DNA from 3 places in the Rhodococcus baikonurensis genome. Region 3 is predicted to be linked to each of the others. Evidence: riboswitches for the same ligand, from Rfam matches in the RefSeq annotation. Region 3 holds a riboswitch; each other region holds the start of a gene.
What was found. Region 3 has a riboswitch for S-adenosylmethionine ahead of ABWI03_RS04250 (FAD/NAD(P)-binding protein). Riboswitches for the same ligand answer to the same signal wherever they lie in the genome.
Positions count from the first base shown of each region.

Region 1: linked by a shared signal. The riboswitch ahead of ABWI03_RS08895 (putative leader peptide) and the one ahead of ABWI03_RS04250 (FAD/NAD(P)-binding protein) in region 3 are both predicted to bind S-adenosylmethionine.
Region 2: linked by a shared signal. The riboswitch ahead of ABWI03_RS08870 (amino acid ABC transporter permease) and the one ahead of ABWI03_RS04250 (FAD/NAD(P)-binding protein) in region 3 are both predicted to bind S-adenosylmethionine.

Region 1 covers NZ_JBEUOQ010000003.1:268,010-276,055, forward strand. The annotation lists gene ABWI03_RS08885 (FAD-dependent oxidoreductase) at 1-1,057, shown strand, start outside; gene ABWI03_RS08890 (GNAT family N-acetyltransferase) at 1,066-1,656, shown strand; SAM riboswitch class I at 1,674-1,768, shown strand; gene ABWI03_RS08895 (putative leader peptide) at 1,777-1,866, shown strand; gene ABWI03_RS08900 (ABC transporter substrate-binding protein) at 2,004-3,644, shown strand; gene ABWI03_RS08905 (ABC transporter permease) at 3,647-4,645, shown strand; gene ABWI03_RS08910 (ABC transporter permease) at 4,638-5,528, shown strand; gene ABWI03_RS08915 (dipeptide ABC transporter ATP-binding protein) at 5,525-7,147, shown strand; gene ABWI03_RS08920 (LLM class flavin-dependent oxidoreductase) at 7,134-8,046, shown strand, end outside.
Region 2 covers NZ_JBEUOQ010000003.1:259,048-267,093, forward strand. The annotation lists gene ABWI03_RS08835 (signal peptidase I) at 1-1,321, opposite strand, end outside; gene ABWI03_RS08840 (SipW-dependent-type signal peptide-containing protein) at 1,327-1,929, opposite strand; gene ABWI03_RS08845 (signal peptidase I) at 1,913-2,557, opposite strand; gene ABWI03_RS08850 (hypothetical protein) at 2,554-3,120, opposite strand; gene ABWI03_RS08855 (alternate-type signal peptide domain-containing protein) at 3,125-3,682, opposite strand; gene ABWI03_RS08860 (HAD-IIA family hydrolase) at 3,970-4,785, opposite strand; gene ABWI03_RS08865 (sulfite exporter TauE/SafE family protein) at 4,823-5,590, opposite strand; SAM riboswitch class I at 5,790-5,884, shown strand; gene ABWI03_RS08870 (amino acid ABC transporter permease) at 6,076-7,074, shown strand; gene ABWI03_RS08875 (amino acid ABC transporter ATP-binding protein) at 7,108-7,893, shown strand; gene ABWI03_RS08880 (ABC transporter substrate-binding protein) at 7,928-8,046, shown strand, end outside.
Region 3 covers NZ_JBEUOQ010000002.1:13,860-21,905, reverse strand. The annotation lists gene ABWI03_RS04260 (hypothetical protein) at 1-685, shown strand, start outside; gene fahA (fumarylacetoacetase) at 682-1,872, shown strand; SAM riboswitch class I at 1,951-2,044, shown strand; gene ABWI03_RS04250 (FAD/NAD(P)-binding protein) at 2,049-3,941, shown strand; gene ABWI03_RS04245 (ATP-dependent Clp protease ATP-binding subunit) at 3,994-6,417, opposite strand; gene ABWI03_RS04240 (Rv2253 family sensor-like surface protein) at 6,532-7,047, opposite strand; gene ABWI03_RS04235 (MFS transporter) at 7,060-8,046, opposite strand, start outside.

The DNA of each region.
Region 1 (8,046 bases), on a different contig from region 3:
CGCCGCATGGCGGCTCGCGGCGCGCGGACGTAGCGTCGTTCAGTTGGAACAGTTCGGGCCGGGGCACAAGCACGGTGCGTCGCACGGTACGTCGCGCATCTACCGTCAGGCGTACGACAATCACCTGTACACAGGGTTGGCGGCCGACGCTCTGCCGTTGTGGCGGGAGTTGGAGGCCACCACGGACATCGGGTTCCTGGAACTGACCGGTGCCGTCGATCACGGTCTGCCGCAGGCAGTGCAGTCCAAGGCGCAGATACTTCTCGAGGCGGGTATCAAGGGCGAGATTCTCACTCCTGCCGAGGCGTCCGCCCGCTGGCCGGGGCTGCGATTCGACACCACCGTGCTCCATCACCCCGATGCGGGCCGGTTGCACGCGGACCGAGCCGTGACCGCGCTGAAAGCGGGAGCGGTGTTCGCCGGTGCCGAGGTCCGTCACGACGTTCGGGTGTTGGCGCTTGCACGTGCGTCGTACGGCGTGGACGTGGTGACGGACGGCGGAACACTCGCAGCTCGTCAGGTCGTGATCGCCGCTGGTGCGTGGACTGAGGACCTGATCGCAGACAGCGGTCTCGGTTCCGAGATCGTGCTGCCGACGCTACGCACGACACAGGAACAACCGGCGCACTTCGCACCGCTCGATCCCGGAGTCGAGTGGCCGAGTTTCGTTCACCACACCGGTGCGCAGTTGGAGACTGCGGGGATCTACGGACTCGGTTCCGAGGACGGCATCAAGATCGGTGAACACGCGACCGGGCCGGTGGTGACTCCGCAGACCCGCGACTACACCCCTGACTCAGCCGGAGAGCAACGATTGGTGGAGTACGCCGAGTCGTGGTTGCCCGGCGTCGATTCCACCCGGGTGGAATCGATCACGTGCCTGTACACGAGCACACCTGACAGTAACTTCGTCGTCGACCGAGTCGGCGCCGTCACGGTGGCAGCGGGATTCTCGGGGCATGGATTCAAATTCGGTCCGGCCTTGGGTGAACTCGTATCGGACCTTGTCGACGGAACCACTCTCGCTCCGGAAGTTTTTCGGCTGGGGGAGCGTTGACCAGATTCATGGAGGAAAGTGTTGTGGCACTGGAGCTCGGGACTCGGCAGCTCGCGGGTATCGGCGCGGTAGAGGTCTACTCGGTCTCGCAGGACGACCCCTTGGCAGCTCCACTGATCGCGGAGTTGGCCCTCGAATACAGTTCGCGTTACGGCGGGACTCGCGAAGCGATGCTCGAGGATCTCACGACGTATCCGGCAGAAGAATTTGCATACCCACAGGGAGCGCTGTTGGTGCTCACCCACGACGGCCGGCCGATCGCCGGCGGTGCGTTTCGTCAATTCGATTCCACCACTGCGGAACTGAAGAGAATCTGGACGTCGGTCGACTATCGGAAGCGTGGCCTAGGCAAGGCCGTCGTTCGTGAGTTGGAACGAGAGATCGAGCTTCGCGGATACGGCCGGGTGTTCCTCACGACGGGTCCTCGGCAACCGGAGGCCGTCGCGCTGTATCTGTCCAGTGGATACACACCGCTTTACGACGCTTCGCTCTCGCCCGAAGAAGTGGGCGTCCACCCGTTCGAGAAGCAGCTTCGGGTGCTCGAAAATGTGACTCGAGCAGCAATTCCTACCGACCGGGTTGACAACACCCGGGTTTGACCTCGTACACTTGCGAACGACCATCCAGAGCGACCGAGAGACCTGGCTCATTGAAGTCGCAGCAACCCCCCGAGTGATCGGGTGCGGGTGCTACCGCCAGGACCGATGGAGGAACACGAAATGAAGGCAGTCGAAGGCGGTTTCGATACCGCCTGGTCGCGTCGTCACGTAGACCTGTGCCGCACCGCGGGATCTTTCTGTACCAACTGACCTCGGTCAGTCATTCACACTCAGGCGAGTCGTCGACAAGTCTGTTTTCTTCTCTCTCACAAGTGATTCGTGCTCGATCGCCTTTTTCGTCTCAGGCGGCGGGTGCGCTCTTCGGCATGCCTCTTTAGGAGTTCTTGGTGTCTTCGCCCTCATTCGGTGCCCGTAAACGCGCGACCGTCATCGCCGGTATCGGTGCTGTCACGGTTCTCGGCACCGTCCTCGCCGGTTGCAGCAGCAACGGAAGTGACAGCGCGGCCGACGCGGGTCCCGCGCAGTCCGGCGGAACCCTTCGCTACGGACTGTCACAGGCGCCGACCTGCGCCGATCCGGCCCAGGCCGGCAGTAACCAGACCGTGTATGTCACTCGGACCGTGGTGGATTCGCTGACCGATCAAAATCCCGACACCGGAGAGATCACCCCGTGGCTCGCCAAGAGTTGGGAGATCAGCCCCGACGCCGCGAGCTTCACGTTCGTTCTTCGCGACGACGCCACCTTCAGCGACGGCACCCCGGTGACGGCGGATTCGGTGAAGAAGACCTTCGACTCGGTCAAGAATCTCGGACCGAACGCGTCGTTGGCGAAGAGTTACCTGTCCGCGTACACCGGTACCGACGTCGTAGATGCCCACACGGCGAAGATCAATTTCTCCGGACCCAATGTTCAGTTCCTGCAAGCAACTTCGACGCCGCAGCTCGGGATCCTCGCAGATTCCACCACCGCGCTGGCTTCCGAGCAGCGTTGCCCCGGTGCAGCGGTGATCGCGTCCGGCCCGTTCGTCTACACCGACTGGCAGCAGGACAAGAGCGTCAAGATCGCCAAGCGTGCGGGATACAACTGGGCGTCGGACGCGGTCGCGCATCAGGGCGAGGCCTACCTCGACGGCGTCGACTTCACGGTGGTCCCCGAATCCGGTGTGCGGGCAGGCAGCGTGGCCTCCGGCCAGCTCGATGCGGTCAGCGATGCGCTTCCACAGGATGCGCCGCAGATCGAGGGCGCCGGTGGACGAATCCTCACAAGGCCGAACCCGGGTGTGAGCTTCTTCTTCCAGCCCAACGTCAGTCGCGGCGTTCTCGCCGATCAGGCTGTTCGCCAGGCCATCATCCCCGCGATCAACCGCCAAGAACTCGTCGATACCGTTCTGGATCCGTCGTTCTTCCCGGCCACGAGCCCGTTGGCTCACACCACTCCGCTCTACAGCGACGAATCCAGTGTCGTGACGTACGACGCCGACAAGTCGGCGAAGCTCCTCGACGCGACCGGTTGGAAGACCGGCAGCGACGGTATCCGCGAGAAGGACGGGCAGAAGCTCACTTTCAGCGTCACCTTCAGTCCGGTGTTCTCGGGTAACCAGGCAATCCTCGAGCTCGTACAGCAGCAGCTCAAGAAGGTCGGCGTCGACTTGCAGCTCAACCTGGTCTCGAACGGTGAATGGACCGAGAAGGGGGTGTCGGGTGATTACGATTCGCTGTACTACAACAGCACTCGCGCGGATGCCGACATCCTGCGGGCATCGTTCAGCACCGAGGGTCGCAACCTGAACCGCCGCGGAGCAGATCCGGAGCTCGACAAGGTACTCACAGACCAGCTTGCAGCCACGGACAACGGCCAACGCGGTGAACTGGTATCCACCGCACAGGAATTGATCCTCGACCGTGGACTCTCCATTCCGACCATCGAGCTCTCGCAGGCTATCGGCGCCGGATCGAGTGTGCAGGACCTGAACTTCGAAGCCTCCTCACGACTGCAGTTCTACGACGCATGGTTGTCGGGTAAGTAATCATGACTCGATACGTACTCACCCGACTGGGCCAGGCCGCAGTGGTTCTGTGGGCCGCCTTCACCATCTCGTTCGTGATTCTGTTCCTCTTGCCGAGCGATCCGGTCAGCATGGCTGCCGACTCGTCCGGTCAGGGTGTTGCAGTGGATCAGGCTGCCCTCGATCAGCTTCGGGCACGGTACGGCTTGGACCAGTCGGTGTGGGTGCAGTACTGGACATCGCTGACAAACGCTCTTCGCGGTGATTTCGGTACGTCCATCTCCACCGGCCAGTCGGTGACGGACGCCATCTTCTCGGCGCTGCCCAGCACTCTGGTGCTGGCAACCACCGCTTTGGTTCTGGCCGTGTTGTTCGGAGTGGCGATTGCATTCTTCGCTACCTACACCCGCAAGCGGTGGCTCGCGAACCTGTTGTTCTCGCTGCCGCCGCTGGGTGTGGCGGTGCCTACTTTCTGGGTGGGCTTGATTCTCCTGCAGCTCTTCTCGTTCCGTCTACACATCTTCCCGGCATTCGGCGACAAAGGTTTCGCAACGGTGATTCTTCCGGCGATCACCTTGGCGATCCCGACCGGCGCGGTGATCGCGCAGGTGCTCACGACCAGCCTGCAGTCGACGCTACGTTCGCCGCACGTGGAGACTGCGTACGCCAAGGGCGCAAGCCGGTGGCGTGTGCAGACCCGTCACGCGTTGCGACTGGCGAGTATTCCGGCATTCACCATCGCCGGAGTGCTGGTCGGCACGCTGCTGGCCGGCTCGGTGGTCGTGGAAACGGTGTTCTCCCGCGCGGGCGTCGGGCGTCTGACTCAGACGTCGGTGATGGCGCAGGACATCCCGGTGGTGCAGGGAGTCGTCGTGTTCGCCTCTCTCGTGTTCGTGCTCGTCAACCTCGCGGTCGACCTCTTCTACCCCTTGATAGATCCACGGATCATCCAGACGAAGAAGAGTCACACCGAAAAGTCGAATATCGAAAGCTCGACCGATCTGGAGCCGGCCCATGTCTGACACATTGATCGAACCCCTACTCCTCGATTCGAGCGTCGAGGCGAAGGAGCCAATGGTTTCACGCCGAAGGTCCACTGCCATCGGTTGGATCCGCAAGCCTGGTCTGGTGATTCCGGTGCTGATCGTGTTGCTTGCCATCGGCTTTGCCGTCGCACCCGGATTCTTCGCCAGTGGCGATCCGCTGTCCGGTGTCCCTGCCGACAAACTGCAGGGCCCCAGCCTGGCTCACTGGTTCGGAACCGACAATCTCGGACGTGACCTCTACACGCGGTTCGTGCACGGTGCCGCGCTGTCCCTGACCGCGACCTTGGTCGCGGTGGGAATCGCATTGGTGGCGGGATCGATAATCGGATTGCTCGCGGGCTTTGTCGGTGGCGTCGTCGACGCCGTGCTGATGCGCATCGTCGACGTGCTGCTGTCCATTCCGGCACTGCTGCTCTCGTTGGCCCTTGTCACCGCACTCGGGTTCGGCACCATCAACGTCGCCATCGCGGTCGGTGTCAGCATGGTCGCGAACTTTGCACGAGTGATGCGTGCCGAAGTGATGCGGGTGCGCGGCGCTCAGTACGTCGAGGCCGCGTTCAGCTCGGGTGTGCAGTGGCTCGGTGTCCTGCGTCGGCATGTGCTGCCCAACTCCTACGCGCCCGTGGTCGCGCTGTCCGCAGTCGAGTTCGGGCAGGCTGTGCTTGCCGTGTCGGCACTGAGCTTCTTGGGATTCGGCGCCGTTCCACCTACCCCCGAATGGGGATCGCTGGTATCCGAGGGACGCAATTTCCTCGCCAATGCCTGGTGGATGACAACACTTCCCGGTCTCGCGATTGTCGCCGTGGTCATCTCGGCACACCGAATCGGCCACGAGATCGAAAGGAACAACCGACGATGAGCACGACCGAGGATCAGTTGCTTTCCGTCACCGACCTACAGATCTCCTACGGCAACGAGCCCGCGGTATCCGGCGTGAGCTTCACCGTCGGCCGTGGTGAAGTCGTTGCGGTGGTCGGGGAATCGGGTTCGGGTAAGTCGACCACGGCCCACGCGATATTGGGTCTGCTCGCCGGCAGCGGTCACGTCATCGGCGGGACCGTCGAGTTCGAAGGCGAACGAATCGACTCGTACTCCGACCGTGCGTGGCAGCGAATCCGCGGCGCGCGTGTCGGTTTGGTGCCGCAGGATCCGACGACTTCGCTCAACCCGGTGACGCGGATCGGCGACCAGGTTGCCGAAGTCCTGCGGATCCACGGCCTCGCCGACCGTCGCAAAGCGCGGTTGGACGCCGTCGAGGTGCTCGAGCGCGCGGGTATCGACCGACCGGAGATCCGAGCACGCCAGTACCCACACGAGCTGTCCGGCGGTATGCGGCAACGAGTTCTGATCGGCATCGCGCTTGTCGCGAACCCGGCCCTCATCATCGCCGACGAGCCGACCAGTGCTCTCGACGTCACGGTTCAACGACGCATTCTCGACCATCTCGACGAGCGGATTGCCGAATCCGGTGCCGCCGTGCTCCTGATCACGCACGACCTGGGCGTGGCCGCAGATCGTGCGGACCGGATCCTGGTCATGCAGGGCGGCAGAATCGTCGAATCCGGCCGTACCGCAGATATTCTGGACAACCCGCGACACGAGTACACGAAGAAACTTCTCAACTCGGCTCCGAGCCTGTCCTCGGGACCGGTCGATCGCCCGGTCCGCCAGGACACGAGCCCGCTGTTGACGTTGACCGGAATCACCAAGCGGTTCAACGTCGGACGCGGGAGTTCGATCACCGCGGTGAACGAAGTGTCGCTGACTGTTCCGCGGGGACAGACCGTCTCGCTGGTGGGGGAGTCGGGCTCGGGCAAGTCGACCACGGCGCGCATCGCCGTGCGATTGGAACAGCCGGATGCCGGCACCATCTCCTTCGACGGCCACGACATCACGAAGGTCAAGGGCAGCGACTTGCGCGAGCTACGTCGAAAGATCCAGCTCGTGTACCAGAACCCTTATGCATCGCTCGACCCGAAATTGTCCGTCCAGGACATCGTGGCGGAGCCGCTGCGGGCCTTCAAGGTTGGTGGAGGCAGCCAGCAGCAGACTCGTGCAGCAGAGTTGCTCGATCAGGTTGCACTTCCCGATCAGTTCCTCAGTCGCAAGCCTGCCGAACTCTCGGGCGGTCAGCGTCAACGGGTGGCGATCGCCCGCGCGCTCGCGCTGAAGCCGGACCTGCTCGTTCTCGACGAACCGGTATCCGCTCTCGACGTCTCGGTGCAAGCGCAGATTCTGGCTCTACTCGACGAGTTGCAGCGAGAACTGGGCCTGACCTATCTCTTCATCTCCCACGATCTGGCGGTAGTTCGCCAGATCAGCGACGTCGTCGGCGTCATGCAGGCCGGGAGATTGCTCGAAATCGGCACTACCACCGAGATTTTCGACAATCCCCGAAACGAGTACACCCGCACACTTCTCGACGCGATCCCCGGGCGGGATCATTCGACACGAAAGGCCGAACATGTCCGAGCGTAGTTCCGGAGCATTCCTGGTCGGCCTCGAATTCGAGGGCACCGGCGCTCATCCGTATTCCTGGCGGCGCGAGGACTCACGCGCCGAAGATCTGTTCACGCCGTCGTACTGGGTGGACCTGGTGACCGCCGCGGATCGGGGTGGCGTAGACCTGGCATTCCTCCCGGATTCTTTCGGACTGCAATCCGAGGGCCGGCACGCCGTGCGGGGCAGGTTGGAGGCTGTGGCGACTGCAGCGCGGCTCAGTGCTGTGACCTCGCGTATCGGCCTGATCCCCACGGCGACGGTCACACACACCGAACCGTTCCACATCTCCAAGGCCGTCGCGAGTATCGACTACTCCTCCGCGGGGCGGGCCGGCTGGCAGGTCGCGGTGTCCGACACCGCCGAGCAGGCAGCATTGTTCGGCCGGAAGGCGGTGCAGGCTCCGGAGTCCGCGTGGGAAGAAGCCTCCGAGGCGATCGAGGTGGTCAGCCGGCTGTGGGACAGCTGGGAGGACGACGCCGAGATACGTGACGCGGCGAGCGGACGATTCATCGATCGCGACAAGCTGCACTACATCGATTTCGAGGGAAAGAACTTTTCCGTCAAGGGTCCGTCCATCACACCGCGCTCCCCGCAGGGGCAGCCACTGATCGCCGTCGACGCCAGTCGACCGGAGGCTCGCGACCTCGCTGTTGCGCGCGGAGATCTGATTCGGATCTCGGCAACCGACCTCGGTGAGGCGAAAGCCACGGCCAAGCTGGTCCATTCGAGTGCCGCTGCCCTCGGGCGAAGCGTCAGGGTTCTCCTCGATGTCGACGTTCTTCTCGGCGCCGACCGCGGAGCGGCCGACGACGCCTTGGCCGAACTCGAGGAATGGGCGGGAGCGCCGTACACCCCACACTCGCTGTTCTATCGCG
Region 2 (8,046 bases), on a different contig from region 3:
CGATGGGAACCTCGCTCGGGGTGGTCGTGATCGGTGGCACCGTTGTCGTTGTCGTTGTCGTTGTCGTTGTCGGGGGCGCCGTAGTTGTAGTCGGTGACGAGGTGGTTGTCGAAGGTGTAGTTGTGCTGGTGGTTGTCGTGGCCTGCAAGGTTGTTGATGCGCTCGGAGTAGTCGTGGGTGAAGGTGTGGTCGAACTGACTGCTGCGGTGGAAGTGGTGGTCGTCGCACTCGGAGCTTGTGCAACCAGCGCCGAACGAGCGGCCGGTGCTGAGGCTGCCGTGGTTCCGCTCGTGGGTCCGGATACACACGCCATGTCATTGAGGATGATGAGCAGTGTCGAACTGCTGATGCGGTACCCGGTGTATTCCGGTGTCACGTAAGTTCCAACGAGTCCGTGTAATTCGACGTCGTAGTTCGTGTTCGACAGGAGAATCCCGCCGCTCGGCAGATCGGACAACGTCAGGGTCGTCGAGAGGCCGGTCACGTCTCTGATCAGCGGAGGTTGGGTGGTGTTGGTTGCGTTTCGGACGATGATTCGAAATGTATCCGTGGCAACGCCAGGCCAAGCGAGCAGGACGGAAGTTCCCTTGTCCGAGCAGGTCATTGACGCGGGAGGATTCGGAAAGCTTGCAGCAGTGGTGAACGAAATGCTTCCCGCTGTCGCCGTGCCCGTGAAGGCGGCCTGTGTTCCGCCTATGTTCGCAATGCCCGTCACGCTGAGACCGACCGTTGCCAATGCGACGATTGCCTTGAAGGCGTGGGAATCGCCGTGCGCGTCCTGACGATCCAGCCTGGGTTCCCCTTCATCCGCTTTCTTTCGGGGGCGAAATGCTATGTACAGCAGTCCCCCGACGGCAATCGCACCGAGGACAATGCCGCTCGGCCCTGACAACCAGACTGCGGCATAGCCGAGTCGGTCGACGCTGAAGAAAACTCGATCCGCTTCGGTGATGACGTAAGGATCTGGATCTGTGACGGGATTTGCGTCGCCGCGCAGCTGTGCAATTGCAAGATTGTTGCCTTGCTGCTCGATCGTCTCGACACGATGGGTGATTCGAACGTCTTGGTTGTCGTAGACACTGACGATGTCACCGACCTGAACTTCCGAAGCAGGCACGGTACGCGCGAAGGCCAGAGCGCCGGTCTCGATCGTGGGAGACATCGATCCGCTCTTGAAGATCAGCGGCGTGATACCGAAAGCGAAGCCGGCAATGAACAATCCGATGGATGCCAGACCGGCGAGGGCACCGAGCGTGAGCAGAAGTTCGTGAATCCGTCGTGGCGTCGAGGCTTTCGGTGACATCTTCGTGTGTCGTGACACGGCGCTCACACCTTTGCCGAGAAGTTCAGGACGATGCTCGACGAGCTGTTCGTCGGTGGGGTCGGACTCGTCGGAAGCGTCACCGAGACACAAAGATTATCGGTTGCCCCGATAGCCAGAGAACGGTCGGGCGCACCGACCGCCTGACTTACGGTGAGGGTCAGGGGTAAGGACGACACCACATTGCTGCCATCTGTGCATTTGTTGGCCACAGTTCCGTTCGATGACACAGTCATCCGCAAGTAGGTCGTCAGTGCGCCGGCGCTGGTGGAAGTTATCGTGTATTTCAGAGGAAGATTCACGCCTGCCCCCACGTTGTTGACTTTGAGGATGGCGGAGTTCGAGTCGCCGGGAAGCATCCCAGTTTTGCCGAGTTGGGTGAAGTTCAGTGTTGTGGTCAGCGCGGGTTGCGTTGTGGTGTTCAACTGCAGGTTGATCGACCCGGTCGTGATGTTTCCCGAAGTCGCAGTCGCGGAAGACGTCCAGGCCGCGAGCGTGGTCACTCCGCCGACACCAAGCACCATCCCCAGCGCGAGCAGCGCGCGAAAGCGCGTGCTGGTCAACAGGTGACGAATCCGGTGAGCCGGACGGTCAGGGCGCGAGGGCATCGTGCTGGCCTTTCTCGATCTGGGCGGAGTCGATGAGGTTGGAAGCTGCAGGGTCAGGAGCCAATCGGGCACGAGCTCGCTCCTTCCGGCCGTCACGGATGCCGCTGATCATCATGTAGGCCGCGTACAGCAGTAGTGCCGTCACGACGATCACCACGATCACGGTGCGCTGCTCTCCGGTGAGCCAGGTGTTGACGTAGCCGAGATACGGAAGGCTGTACCAGACCTTTCCCCGGATCTGTACTGGCCGTACTTCTTTCTCGTCGCGTTCACCGTTCGCGTCGCCCTGGGTGATGAAAGTTCGTTCACCCTTTTGGTTTTCACTTGTGGCGATGATTCGGTGCGTGACGACGGTCGGCTGACCCGATTCCAGCTGGTACGTAATAGGTGTACCGATCCCCAGTTCGGACGGATCGACAGGTTTGACGACGACCAGTGATCCAGGGTTGTACGTCGGGCGCATCGAACCGGTCAGAATCGTGAAGCGCTGCGCTCCCGCGAAGAAGGGGACGACAATGGTTGCGACGATGACTGCCGAAATTGCCAGCAGCAGTGTCCAACTGACGATAGAGGTGACCCACCAGAGCGGGCCGGTACGTTCGATGCGCTTCGTAGAGTGCTTTGTCATACCGGACCTGCCTGGAACGTGAAGGTGGCGTTGTTCGTCTGACCGGAAACCGCACCAACCTCCACCGTGAGCCGCAGACACAGGACGTAGGTGCCACCGGCCGCGAGCGGAGTCAGCATGTACGCGGGGGAAACCGGGTACTGCAGCGATGCATTCATCGATCCGGACGTCAGTGGGGTCACTGCCGGAGCCGCGGTGTTGACGCCGGCCGGGCAGGCGCCTTCGTTGGCGACTCCGTACGTGGTCAACGTGAATCCCGGAAGTGCGCTCGTCGACTGCATTCGCCACTGCAGAGGATCAGACCCCGAATTCTTGACGGTGAGCGGAGCTTGCACCGTGTTTCCTGGGACCACAGGCGTCGTGGCCGTCGTCAAATTTGCCAGGGTGTACGCCGCACTGGTTCCGGCCGATGTACCAACGGTGAGGTTGACGCTGGCAGCGGTTGCGGTCCCACCACTCGCGCTCGCCGAATCGGACCACAGCGCGAGCGACTGCTGTGACGATGCGAACACCGCTACAGCAGCCACCGCGACTGCGATCGCTCCCCAGACCTTTTTCCTCATGAAATTACGGAGCCGGTGTCAGTGCTGTCTGAGTGACGACCAGCTTCATCGCTGACAAGTTCAGCGACTGGTTCTGCGCGACCTGGTTGGCCACCTCGGTGAAGTTCAGACGGACTCCGACGTGCACGATCGTGCCGTTCTGCACCTTGGTGATCTGGGAAATCGGGTTGCCACCAGCGTCCTTGATGGTCGTAACCGGCTGTACAGCGGCGGCAAGTTCGGAACTGTTGGCTCCGGGGACGATGCCGGCCGTATCAGCGGTCAGAACAGCCGCGAGACGATCGCCCACCGCGGTCACTGTGACGTCGCAGGTGTATTCGATGCTTTCGGTCGTGACGATGCGGTAAGCCGAGATGTTGGTGATCGCGGTCTTCGTCGGATTGAGGGAGTTCCAACCGCCGCCGACCGGTGCGCAGGCGCTCAGGTCGAGTGCACCGGAAGTGACGGGTCCGCCGCCACTGACGTCGGCCGAGTCGCTCCACACAGCGAGCGAGCCCGCACCGCCGAGGAGGAGGGCGCCGGCCGCCGCAGCAGCGATCGCGCCCTTGGTCTGCTTCTTCATGAAAATCTCATTTCATGTCTGGGACCCGAAATGGGTCGTTCAGACATGAGTATCAGCCACGGCAAACGATTCGTTACTACTTTATCTCAAATTTCTTTTTGGACTGTGATCCACCTATCGACGGGGGTGTATTCGCCTCTGACCTGCGAATAACTATCAGTACGCAATCTTCCTACGAAAGAAACCGCTTGTTTGTCCATCTGGACAAAGTGGACGAGTCGGATCCTGGCAAATCTAGTGTTTTTTACCAGTTAATTACCGACTCGCGGTTTTGTTTTGCAATTGAATCAATTGTTTGCGGTACTACGGAATGGATCGGTTGTCATTCCTACAAGATCGGCGACCGACTCGAGAACGACTGTGGGTCGGTACGGGAAGAGCTCCACCGACGCGCGGGTCGAGATCCCGGTCATCACCAGAATCGTCTGCAGTCCGGCTTCGAGGCCGCAGACGATGTCGGTATCCATGCGGTCACCGATCATCAATGTGTTGGCCGAATGAGCGCCGATGGACCGCAGGGCCGACCGCATCATCAAAGCGTTGGGCTTGCCGACGTAGTAGGGATCGCGCCCGGTTGCCTTGGTGATGAGGGCGGCGACGGAGCCGGTGGCCGGCAGCGAGCCGTCGCGCGACGGTCCGGTCGCGTCGGGGTTGGTGGCGATGAACCGCGAACCACGCTCGACCAGGCGAATCGCGGTGGTGATCGCCTCGAACGAGTACGTGCGCGTCTCACCGAGGACGACGTAGTCGGGGTCACTGTCCGTCAGGACGTAACCGATATCGTGCAGGGCAGTGGTCAGGCCCGATTCGCCGACCACGTAGGCGCTGCCGCCTGGCCGCTGGTTGGCCAGGAACGTCGCGGTAGCGAGCGCTGACGTCCAGATCGACTTCTCCGGGATGTCGAGACCCGAATTGAGCAGGCGTGCTCGCAGGTCACGCGGGGTGCGGATGGAGTTGTTGGTGAGCACCATGTACGGGATGTCGTTCGACGCCAGCTCTGCCAGGAACGTGTCCGCTCCGGGTATCAAGTGCTCCTCGTGGACGAGAACCCCGTCCATGTCCATGAGGTAGGTCCAACCGGTCTGATCTTCTGTACTGGTCATGTCTCCAGTATGTGCGGGAGCCGCCCGATGTGGGCGGTCAAGCGAGAAGTCGCCACAGCCCGATCAGACCGACGGCGACAATCGTGTAGCGAAGTGCGGTGGGGGACAGGCGCCGTCCGTAGCGAGCACCCAGAACGCCACCGCCGAGTGACCCGACGGCGATCAAACCGGCTGCTGCCCAATTGATCTGGTCGAAAGCCAGGGTGATGTACATCCCCGCTGCAACGATGTTGACGAGCAGTGAGAGCAGGTTCTTCGCGCCGTTCATGCGCTGGAGGGTTTCCGGGAGGATGGCACCCATCACACCGATGAGGAGGATGCCCTGCGCGGCAGTGAAGTAGCCGCCGTAGATGCCGACTGCAAAGGTTCCGGCGGTCAGGAGCATCAGCCTTGTGGTGGACAGCGTCGTTTCCTCGGTGGAACGCTTCTTCGCCCAAGCCTGGATGCGTGGTTGGAGGAGGACGAGTGCGAGAGCCAGGATCAACAGCACCGGCACGATGGTTTCGAACAGTTTCTCGGGTAGATGCATGAGCAACCACGAGCCGAGTAGTGCCCCGGCGAGCGACGCCGGAATCTGCCAGCGCAGGCGTTCCCACTGCCCGGACAACTCACGCCGATAGCCCCATGTGCCCGACACTCCGCCGGCGACCAGTCCGACCGCGTTGGACATGGTCGCGGTGACCGGTGGCATGCCGAAGGCGACCAGGGTGGGGAACGTGATCAGTGTTCCACTGCCGACGACGGCGTTGATCGCGCCCGCGCCGATGCCGGCCAACAAGATGAAGAAAGCGTCGAGTCCACTCACTCCGCAGACGGTACGGCAGATGCGAAGTCGCTCCGGACGGCGGTCCCGGTCTTCATTCGAACACTCCATTCAACACGGCGGTCAAGGCTTTGGGCACCGTTGAAATCAGTGCGATTTCAACCTGATCGACCTTTCATTTCCCTTGCAGTGCAGGGAAATACAACATTTGACGACTCGGCAATTCGCGTCTAGTCTTTGCTCACCATCCAGAGCGACCGAGAGACCTGGCTCGTCGACGTCGCAGCAACCCCCCGAGTGATCGGGAGCGGGTGCTACCGCCAGGACCGATGGAAGGCATCACATGGGTTCCACTTCGCACGCTCCGCACAGGCGCCGTCACATCGATCTGTGCCGCACGGCTTCGTGTCACTGTCGCTGACCGAACTGTCGTCTTCGTAACTCGAGTGCATCTACTCGAGCACACAGCTGCGTTCCCATTTCCCGAAAGGTCTATTCGTGATGTCCACTCCGTCAGGTAGTGCGCCGTGAGCGCGCCCACCGATGTCCGCCCCGAAAAGTCGGTGGCCGAGCCGCAACTTCCCGACTCGGAGCTTGTCGTTGCTCGTACCTGGCACCCGCTGCGCTGGGTGATCAGCGCGGTCGTACTGGTACTGCTTGCCCAATTCATTCACGGACTCGTCGTCAACCCCGGCTGGGACTGGCCGACGTTCGCGCAGTACTTCACCGCGAAATCCGTGCTCGCCGCGTTGTGGGTGACGATCAAACTGACCCTGTGGGGGACGATCCTCGGATTCGGTCTCGGTGTTTTCCTGGCGCTCGGCCGTCTGTCGAAGAACCCGGTCCTGCAGGTGATCGCCTGGACCTACATCTGGGCCTTCCGCTCCATTCCGCTCATCGTGCAGTTGCTCTTCTGGTTCAACATCACGTACCTGTACCAGACGCTTTCTCTCGGAATACCTTTCGGGCCCGAGTTCTTCACCTTCCAGGTCAGTGGTGTGATCGGCGGATTCACCGCAGCGGTCATCGGTTTGGCGCTGCACCAGGCCGCGTACTCGGCCGAGATCATCCGTTCCGGAATCATCTCGGTGGATCACGGTCAGATCGAAGCTGCTTACTCGCTCGGTATTCCGCGCAGTCGCCAGTTCTTCAAGATCGTTCTCCCTCAGGCGATGCGGGCCATCCTGCCCAACGCGGCAAACGAGGTCATCGGACTGTTCAAGGGAACGTCCATCGTCTCCACCATGGCAATCGCCGAACTGTTCTACCAGGTGCAGGTCATCTTCGGACGCAACGGTCGAGTTGTGCCGCTGCTGATGGTCGCCACGATCTGGTACATAATCCTGACGACGTTGCTCTCGATCGGTCAGTACTACGTGGAGCGCCACGATCTGGTACATAATCCTGACGACGTTGCTCTCGATCGGTCAGTACTACGTGGAGCGCCACTACGCCCGCGGATCTGCCCGTGCCCTTCCGTTGACGCCGATACAGAAGGCGCGCAAGAAGTTCGAAGAGATTCGTGATGCGCGTCTCGATATTCCGAGAGGTGCGACCCGATGACCGCAGAGCTGGCTGAAGAGACGGTGTACGCCGTCGAAGCGCGCGGCATCCACAAGTCGTTCGGCGCGCTGGAAGTACTTGCCGGTGTCGATCTCCTGGTCCGCAAGGGCGAGGTGACCGTCATTCTCGGTCCGTCAGGTTCCGGCAAGTCCACTTTGCTGCGCACCCTCAATCACCTCGAGAAGGTCGACCGCGGGACCGTACGGATCGACGGAGAACTGATCGGATACCGGCGCAAGGGAAATCGGCTTCACGAACTGCGTGACCGCGAGATCCTGAAGCAGCGTTCACACATCGGATTCGTGTTCCAGAACTTCAACCTGTTTCCACACCTGACTGCGCTGGAAAACGTGGTGGAGGCGCCGCTCTCGGCCCAGAAGCGTGATCGTGACGAGGTGTACCGCGAGGCCCGCGCACTGCTAGAGCGAGTGGGGGTGGGGGACAAGGCAGACGAGTATCCCCGTCAACTCTCCGGTGGTCAGCAACAGCGCGTGGCGATTGCGCGAGCTTTGGCACTGAGGCCGGCGGTCATTCTCTTCGACGAGCCGACGTCGGCGCTCGACCCGGAACTGGTGGGCGAGGTTCTCGAAGTCCTGGCTCAGCTGGCTCGTGACGGCGCCACCTTGGTGATCGTCACGCACGAGGTCGGATTTGCTCGGGAAGTGGCGGACACCGCGGTCTTCATGGACGGCGGCGTCATCGTCGAACAGGGCCCACCTTCACAGGTGATCGACAACCCGGTCCACGAACGGACCAAGGCTTTTCTCTCCCGCGTCCTCTGACGCGACCTAGACACATTCCCGAAAGGAAAAATTGATGTTCTCCCCATCCCGTCGCGCGACCTTCCTGATTTCGGCTATCGCCACAGTCGGACTGCTCAGCGCCGCGTGCAGCAGTGCGGACGCCGAGTCGGACGGTGGACAGGTCACTGCCGC
Region 3 (8,046 bases):
AGCGGACAGCCCAGCGACGCTGAGCCTGACCGTGCCGGCCGGTCCAGCCGATACCGCGGCCGCGCTGTCGAACGCGCTCGCCATCCCCGGCGTTCGCGTCGCCGCCGTCGAAGTGGGAATTCCTGACGGACTGGAGGCCGATGCCGCCTTCGCGGAGCTCGCCCGTGTCCATGCCGCTCATCCCGACATCGCTATTTTTGTCGAGGTGCCCCGAGGCGGCCGGCGCGCCGACTATCTCACGGCTCTCGAAACCGCAGGGTACTCCGCGAAGTTTCGCACCGGAGGCATTGTCGCCGAGGCGTACCCGAACGAGGACGAACTCGCCGATGCGCTGATTTCCGTCGTCCGAGCGAATATCCCGTTCAAGGCGACTGCGGGACTGCACCACGGTGTGCGCAACACCGATCCCGAGACGGGCTTCGAACAGCACGGCTTCCTCAACATCATGGTGGCCGTCGACGCTGCGAGGCGGGGCGCCGATCGTTCTGAAGTTGTTGCTGCACTGGCGCAGCGCGATGGCGAGTCGATCGCACGGGCACTGGCCGACCTGACCGAAGACGAGGCAGGCGAGGTGCGTCGCCGATTCCTCTCGTTCGGTACCTGCAGCATCTCGGACCCTCTGACCGAGCTGGAAGGCCTCGGATTGATCGTCCGCTCCGACAAAACCGAAGGAACTCTCGTATGACCGTCACGACCATCGACATTCCCGCCGACTCACTGTTCGGTCTCGACAATCTGCCGTACGGGGTCTTCTCCCCCGCAGGCGGGTCACCACGCGTCGGCGTGCGGGTCGCCGACTCGGTCGTCGATCTCGCAGCGACACTGGGTGATTCCGTCTTCGCCGAACCGACCCTGAATGCATTCATGGCTCAGGGCCGAGATCAGTGGGTTTCGGTGCGGAACCGGATCACGGAGCTCGTGACCGGCGAAATAGACTCGGATGCCGTGTTTTCCGTCGACTCGGTGACCCTGCACTTGCCGATCGCGGTGGCCGACTACGTCGACTTCTACGCCTCGGAGAATCACGCAACCAACCTCGGACGGTTGTTCCGCCCGGACGCCGCCCCCTTGATGCCGAATTGGAAGCACCTTCCCGTCGGATACCACGGGCGGTCGAGCACCATCGTCGTCTCCGGCACCGGTATCGTTCGCCCCTGCGGACAGCGGAAGGCACCCGATCAGGAAAGCCCGGACTTCGGACCGTCTCGTCGCCTCGACATCGAAGCCGAGATGGGATTCATCGTCGGAACTCCCTCGAAGATGGGCGATTCCATCACCCCGGACGAATTTGCCGAGCACGTCTTCGGCGCCGTCGTCGTGAACGACTGGTCTGCCCGAGACATCCAGGCGTGGGAGTACGTGCCCCTCGGTCCGAATCTGGGGAAGAGTTTCGCGACGTCCATCTCTCCGTGGGTTGTTCCGTTGCTTGCGCTCGAAGCAGCCCGAATCGACACTCCGGTGCAGGATCCCGAACCGCTTTCCTACCTGCGCGGTGAAGAGAAGTGGGGCCTGGACATAGATCTGGCCGTGGAGTGGAACGGTCACGTCGTTTCGCGACCTCCGTACGCCCAGATGTACTGGTCGCCCGCGCAGATGCTCGCGCACACCACCATCAACGGCGCAGCGGCGAGCACGGGCGATCTCTTTGCGTCCGGAACCATTTCCGGGCCGGACAAGGATCAGCGCGGCGCCTTCATCGAACTGACCTGGGGCGGAAAAGAACCCGTTGCAGTTGGCTCCGAGACTCGCACGTTCCTCGAGGACGGCGACACCATCTCCATCTCGGCCACCGCTCCCGGGGTCGGCGGTTCACGCATCGGCTTCGGCGATGTTCACGCGCGGATCCTGCCTGCAACGCAAACTGGAAGATAACGATTGACAACTGTTTGATTCACGCTGATCTGATGTCCGGAATTCCTTGCCTCACGATTCTCCAAAGATAAGCTGGACTAACCATCCAGAGCGATCGAGAGTCCTGGCTCCCTGACGTCGCAGCAACCCCCTCTACTGAGGTGCGGGTGCTTTCCGCCAGGTCCGATGGAGGACTCGTGCCAGGCGATCGACCCCGTACCTCGGTGGGGACACCTGCTGTCATCGTGATCGTGGGCGGTGGTCCCCGTGGTACCGGTGTACTCGAACGGATCCTCGCTCACGAATCGGTGAACACTGACCCCGCACCGATCGACATTCACGTCGTCGACCCATATCCGGCAGGCGCCGGCCGCATTTGGCGAGGCAGCCAGGCGCCGCTCCTGTGGATGAATTCGACAACCGCTGACGTCACGATGTTCACCGACGACACCACCGCGGTCACCGGTCCGGTAGTACCCGGCCCGACGCTCGCGGAATGGGTCGCCGAGAACGCGGCTGAGCTTGCCGAATTGCCCGAGATCGCGGCAGAAGTTCCGACTGTCACGCCGTCGTCGTTCGCATCGAGGTCATTGCAGAGCCGATACCTGAACTGGGTGTTCGAGACTGCAGTCGACTCTGCGCCGGCGCACGTCGACGTTCAGGTTCATCGACGATCCGTGGTCGACATCGTGAACGTCGGCAAGATGCAGAAGGTTCATCTGGACGACGGAGTTGTCATCGACGCGACGGCCGTCCTCCTCGCACAGGGGCACCCCGATGCGTTGGCTGCTCCGCGTGAAACCGCGCTGAGCAGCTTTGCGTCCGACCACGGGTTGACCTACGTAGGACCTGGATACACCGCCGACATCGACGCCGATGTCATTCCCGAACGCGAACCGGTTCTGATCGCCGGACTCGGGCTGGCTTTCATCGACTGGATGGTTCTCCTCGCCGAGAGCCGTGGCGGCAGCTTCGAACGCGGCGAAGACGGCGTCCTGACTTACGCTCCCTCGGGTCGAGAACCCCTGTTGTATGCCGGATCTCGTCGCGGCGTGCCGTATCACTCCAAGATTTCGTACTCGATCGCTGACGCGCGGCCACCGCTACCACGGTTCTTCACTGCTGATCTTGTGCCCGGCGACGGACCGTTGGATTTCCGAAACGACATCTGGCCCTTGGCGTCGAAAGAACTGGCAGGCGCCCACTATCACGAACTGTTCGCGTCGCACCCGGATCGAACGGTGGGCACTTGGGAGGAGTTCGACGCCGAATTCGCCTCGCTGGCTTGGGGATCGCCTCGATTGCAGGAACTGGTCGAGAACGCAGTTCCGAAACCGGAAGACCGTATAGATCTCGAGCGACTGAACCGCCCGCTCGGCGGTGAGCGCTACGACGGACTCGCCGACGTCCAACTCAGGATCACCGACTACATCTCGGCAGACGTCGCACGCCGGTCGGACCCGTATTTCAGCGCCGACGCAGCTGTCTTCTCAGCGTTGCTGTCGACGTACATGACCGTCGGAGAATTGTTGCGGCGCGGCAGAATCCCGGCCGAATCCGTCGCCAAGGACGTCGAGGGTTGGCTGCATTCGTTCTTCAGCTTCATTGCCAGTGGTCCGCCACCCGAGCGTCTGGAACAGTTGACCGCCCTCAACGAGGCCGGCATCGTGCAATTCCTGGGGCCGGATTCAGTGTTCTCCACCGAGATCGATCCGGCAACGGGAGTCGGGATCTTTGTCGCCCGCAGTGCGTCGCACACCGATATCGTGGCCGCGAACACCCTCGTCGAGGCACGATTGCCGGTCGCTTCCATCAGTGCGAGCGGCGACGCGCTCCTGCGGACACTTCACGGCCGGGGCGAGGCAGTCGAACTACGTGCCACCGCCGACAGTTCTGCGAAGCTCGCGGTCGACGGCACATCGCGAATTCTGCATCAGGACAACAGTGCGCATCCCCGCCGCTTCGCCGCCGGGCCGTGGGTTGCCGGGCACAACTGGTCGGCGGCATTCCCTCGCCCGCGCACCAATGCGGGGTTTTTCCGGCACAACGACGCCTTGGCTGCGGAGATTTTGGGCGCTGCGCGCCTGTGAGCGGTTAAGGAGTCCAGGGACTCCCTAACCGCTCACAGGGGCTGCGCCCCTCTTAGCTGAACACCAACTCACCCTCGTCAACCGCGACGGTGATGCTGCCGCCCTCTTCGAGGAGATCGTCGAGCAGCATGTCGGCGATCTTGTCGTCGACCACACGCTGGATCGAACGACGCAACGGGCGAGCCCCGAACTCGGGTTGATGCCCGTGCTCGGCGATCCAGTCCACGGCGTCAGCAGTGAACTCGATGTCGATGCCCTTGGACTGCAACCGCTTCCGACTGTCGTCGAGCAGCAGATCAGTGATCCGGTGCAGTTGCTCGGTGTCGAGCTTGCGGAAGATCACGATCTCGTCGATGCGGTTGAGGAACTCCGGCCGCATCGATTCGCGCAACCTGGCCATCACGCGGTCGCGCAGCGGCTTCTCCGCCGACTCTGCATCACCTGTGGTGAAGCCGAGTCCACCGGACTTGCTCGAGATTATGTCGGAGCCGAGGTTGCTGGTCATGATCACGACGGTGTTCTTGAAGTCCACCGTGCGCCCCTGGCCGTCGGTCAGACGCCCGTCGTCGAGCACCTGGAGCAAGGTGTTGAACACGTCCGGGTGTGCCTTTTCGATCTCGTCGAGAAGGATCACCGAGTACGGGTTACGACGCACCTGCTCCGTGAGCTGTCCCGCCTCGCCGTAGCCGACGTATCCGGGAGGGGCACCGACCAATCGGCTGACCGTGTGGCGTTCCCCGAACTCACTCATGTCGAAACGCAACATCTTGTTCTCGTCACCGAAGAGTGTGGCAGCCAGAGCTTTTGCGAGCTCCGTCTTGCCGACACCGGTAGGCCCGAGGAACAGGAAGCTGCCGACGGGACGATCCGGATCACTCATTCCGGTCCGACTACGACGCACGGCGCGCGCGATGGCACGGACGGCGTCGTCCTGTCCGATGACACGACCGTGCAGTTCCTCTTCCAGACGGCGCAGACGATCTTTCTCTGCCTGAGTCATCTGGCTGGCCGGAATACCCGTTGCACGAGCGACAACGTCGGCGATCTGTTCAGCGGTCACGTCCGGAGTTTCCTCGGAAGGAACAGAGGATCCTGCCTTCTCGAGACGCTTTGCGACGCCGTTGATCTCGTCACGCAAGGTCGACGCCTTCTCGTACAACTCGTCGGCGACGGCTTTTTCCTTGTCGCTCTCGAGCTGCTCGAGACGCTGCTGCAGGGCAGCGGTGTCTACCGTGGCCGTCTTCAGACGGAGCCTGGCACCGGCCTGGTCGATCAGGTCGATTGCCTTGTCCGGCAGGAACCTGTCGCCGATGTAACGTGCCGACAGCTCCACCGCAGCGGTGATCGCCTCGTCGGTGTAGTGGACCTTGTGGTGATCCTCGTAGCGACTGCGCAATCCACTCAAGATGGCGATCGCATCCTCGATCGACGGCTCACCGACCTGTACCGGCTGGAAGCGCCGTTCGAGCGCGGGATCCTTCTCGATGTTCTTGCGGTATTCGTCGAGCGTGGTGGCACCGACGATGTGCAGTTCACCGCGAGCGAGCTTGGGCTTGAGGATGTTTCCGGCATCCATCGCGCCTTCGGCTCCGCCGCCGGCACCTGCGATGGTGTGCATCTCGTCGATGAAGACGATCAGCTCGTCCTTGTGTGCGGTGATCTCGTCGATCACCTTGGTGAGCCGTTCCTCGAAGTCGCCGCGGTAGCGGGTACCCGAGACCATGCTCGAGAGTTCGAGCTGGACGATCTTCTTACCCACCAACGATTCCGGCACGTCCCCGTCGACGATGCGCTGCGCCAGTCCTTCGACGATGGCAGTTTTGCCGACGCCGGCCTCACCCACCAGAACCGGGTTGTTCTTGGTGCGGCGGGAGAGGATCTCGATGGTCTGTTCGATCTCGTCGGCACGGCCGATCACCGGATCGACGCCGCCGTTGCGGGCACGATCGGTCAGATCGACGCCGTACTTGTCGAGCGTCGGGGTGCTGGACTCGTCTTCGACTGGACCGGACGCGGGATTCTGAACCGCGGCCTGCAGCTTCTCCGGCGTGATACCGGCCGAAGCGAGCAGACGACCCGGAACATGATCGGGGTCACCGGCTAGTGCGATGAAGAGATGTTCGGGGTCGATGTACGTCGATCCCAGGGCTCGGGCCAGTTGATGCGCCTCGAGGAGAGCAGTTTTGACGGCGCTGCTGAGCGCGGGAGCGGAGTATGCGCCCTGCTCACGGCCCTGTGGTAGCCGCAGGTCGACGGCGTCGACCACGGACTTCGGGTCGGCTCCGGCGCGCTGCATGAGCGTGCGGACCGGATCCTGCTCCGCCATGACGCGGAGAACGTGCAGTGCATCGAGATCCGAATCACCGCGAGCAGCCGCTACGCGTGCAGCGTCAGCCATGAGTTGCTGGGTGGCCCTGCTCATGAGCCGGGAAATATCGATGCGACCGGGACCCTCGGGCCCGAAGAATGCTGGCATTCCGAAGCCTCCTTGCAGAAAGTTGAGCGTTACTGACTCAATTAACGTGCATGGGGCCCGATCAATTCCCGAGGGCTCAGATTTGTTTCAACGCCTTCAGACGGACGATCGTTCTCAACTACCGAAAGATCCGGTAGAACGACCTACCGGGTACGCCTCGATGTGCATGATCACCGATCCCGCGCAGGGACCACTCTTGATGTCGGTCCGCCACGAACCTTTCAGACTGCCATCGGGCTGCGGTGTGTAGTACGCGTCCGAGTGCGCCGGCGCCCACACCTTCGGCATTCCCTCACCCTGATAGCAATCCCACTCCCAGTCATACGGATGCACCCAACTGGTTCCGTCCCAGGTGTATCGAGCCGGCTGCGGCAAAGTCGGATTGGCGGGAGCCGGCCCGCCGACCACGGTGGCAACACAAACTCCGCCCGAGCAGTCCGTCTCGAACGTGTATGTATCGGAGAAATCCGGCTCCCACTGGCTGGCGGCCAGACTTGTACCCGTCTTGGTCGCGGCGAAGCGCTTGAGCGAGTAATCACCGGACCAATTCGCATCCGCAGCCCCCGCGGGCATCGCCCCGGCGACAAACCACGTAGCAACGAGAGCAACCACCAGCAACGACTTTCGCATGCGTGAAGTGAATCACAAGCTATGTCCGAATTGTCGGATACTGACCACAAGAACACCGACGACGATCAGCACCAGCGCCACCAACGGCAATGCTCCCGCATCTCTGTCCGCCAAGATCAGCCCACCCACGAGGCCGCCCGCCGCGATCGCCGAATTGAAGATCGTCACGAATACCGATTGCGCAGTGTCCACAGCGTCGCCCGTCGTATCCGCGAGCGCAGTCTGAAGGAGAGTGGGAGCACCTCCGAATGCCACGCCCCACACCGCGACGCTGAGTGCGATCACTGCGAAGCTGTCACCGCCGACGCCCAAGCCGGTCAAAGCTGCTGCAAAGACCACCAAGCTCAGGACGGTGAGCCTTCGAAGCGCCCGGTCGACGAACACCCCGACCACACCGATGCCCGCGAAGGCGAAAAGTCCGAACACGAACAACACGGTCCCCAACCGATCGCCGAAACCGATGCGATCCAGAAACGCCGCCAGATACGTGTACACGATGTTGTGCGCGAGGATCCACAAGAACGCGACCAACAGAATCGGTCGTACGCCTGGCAGGACCAGGACTTTCCGCACCGACAGCTGTCGATCCGCATGTTGCCCGGGAAAGTCCGGCATCACCGTGAGTATCCACACGACCAGAAGTAGCGCAGCAACCGACATCACGGCGAAGACGACGCGCCAATCGGCCAAGGTCCCGAGCCATGCCCCCATCGGAACGCCGATAGCCAGCGCGATCGGCTGTCCGACGGAGGCAACCGCAACGGCCCGCCCCTGCAGACGAGGGGGCGCCATCCTGCGTGCGTACCCGGCAAGCAACCCCCACACCACACCTGCTGCCATGCCCGCCAGAAACCGAACACCCAAGGTGAGAACAAGATTCGACGACAGCGCTGTCACCAGATTGAAGACACCGAATCCAACAGTCGCCGACACCAGGACAGCACGTCGTCGCAATCCTCGGGTCAATGCGATCAGTGGTACCGCCCCGACGACGGAGCC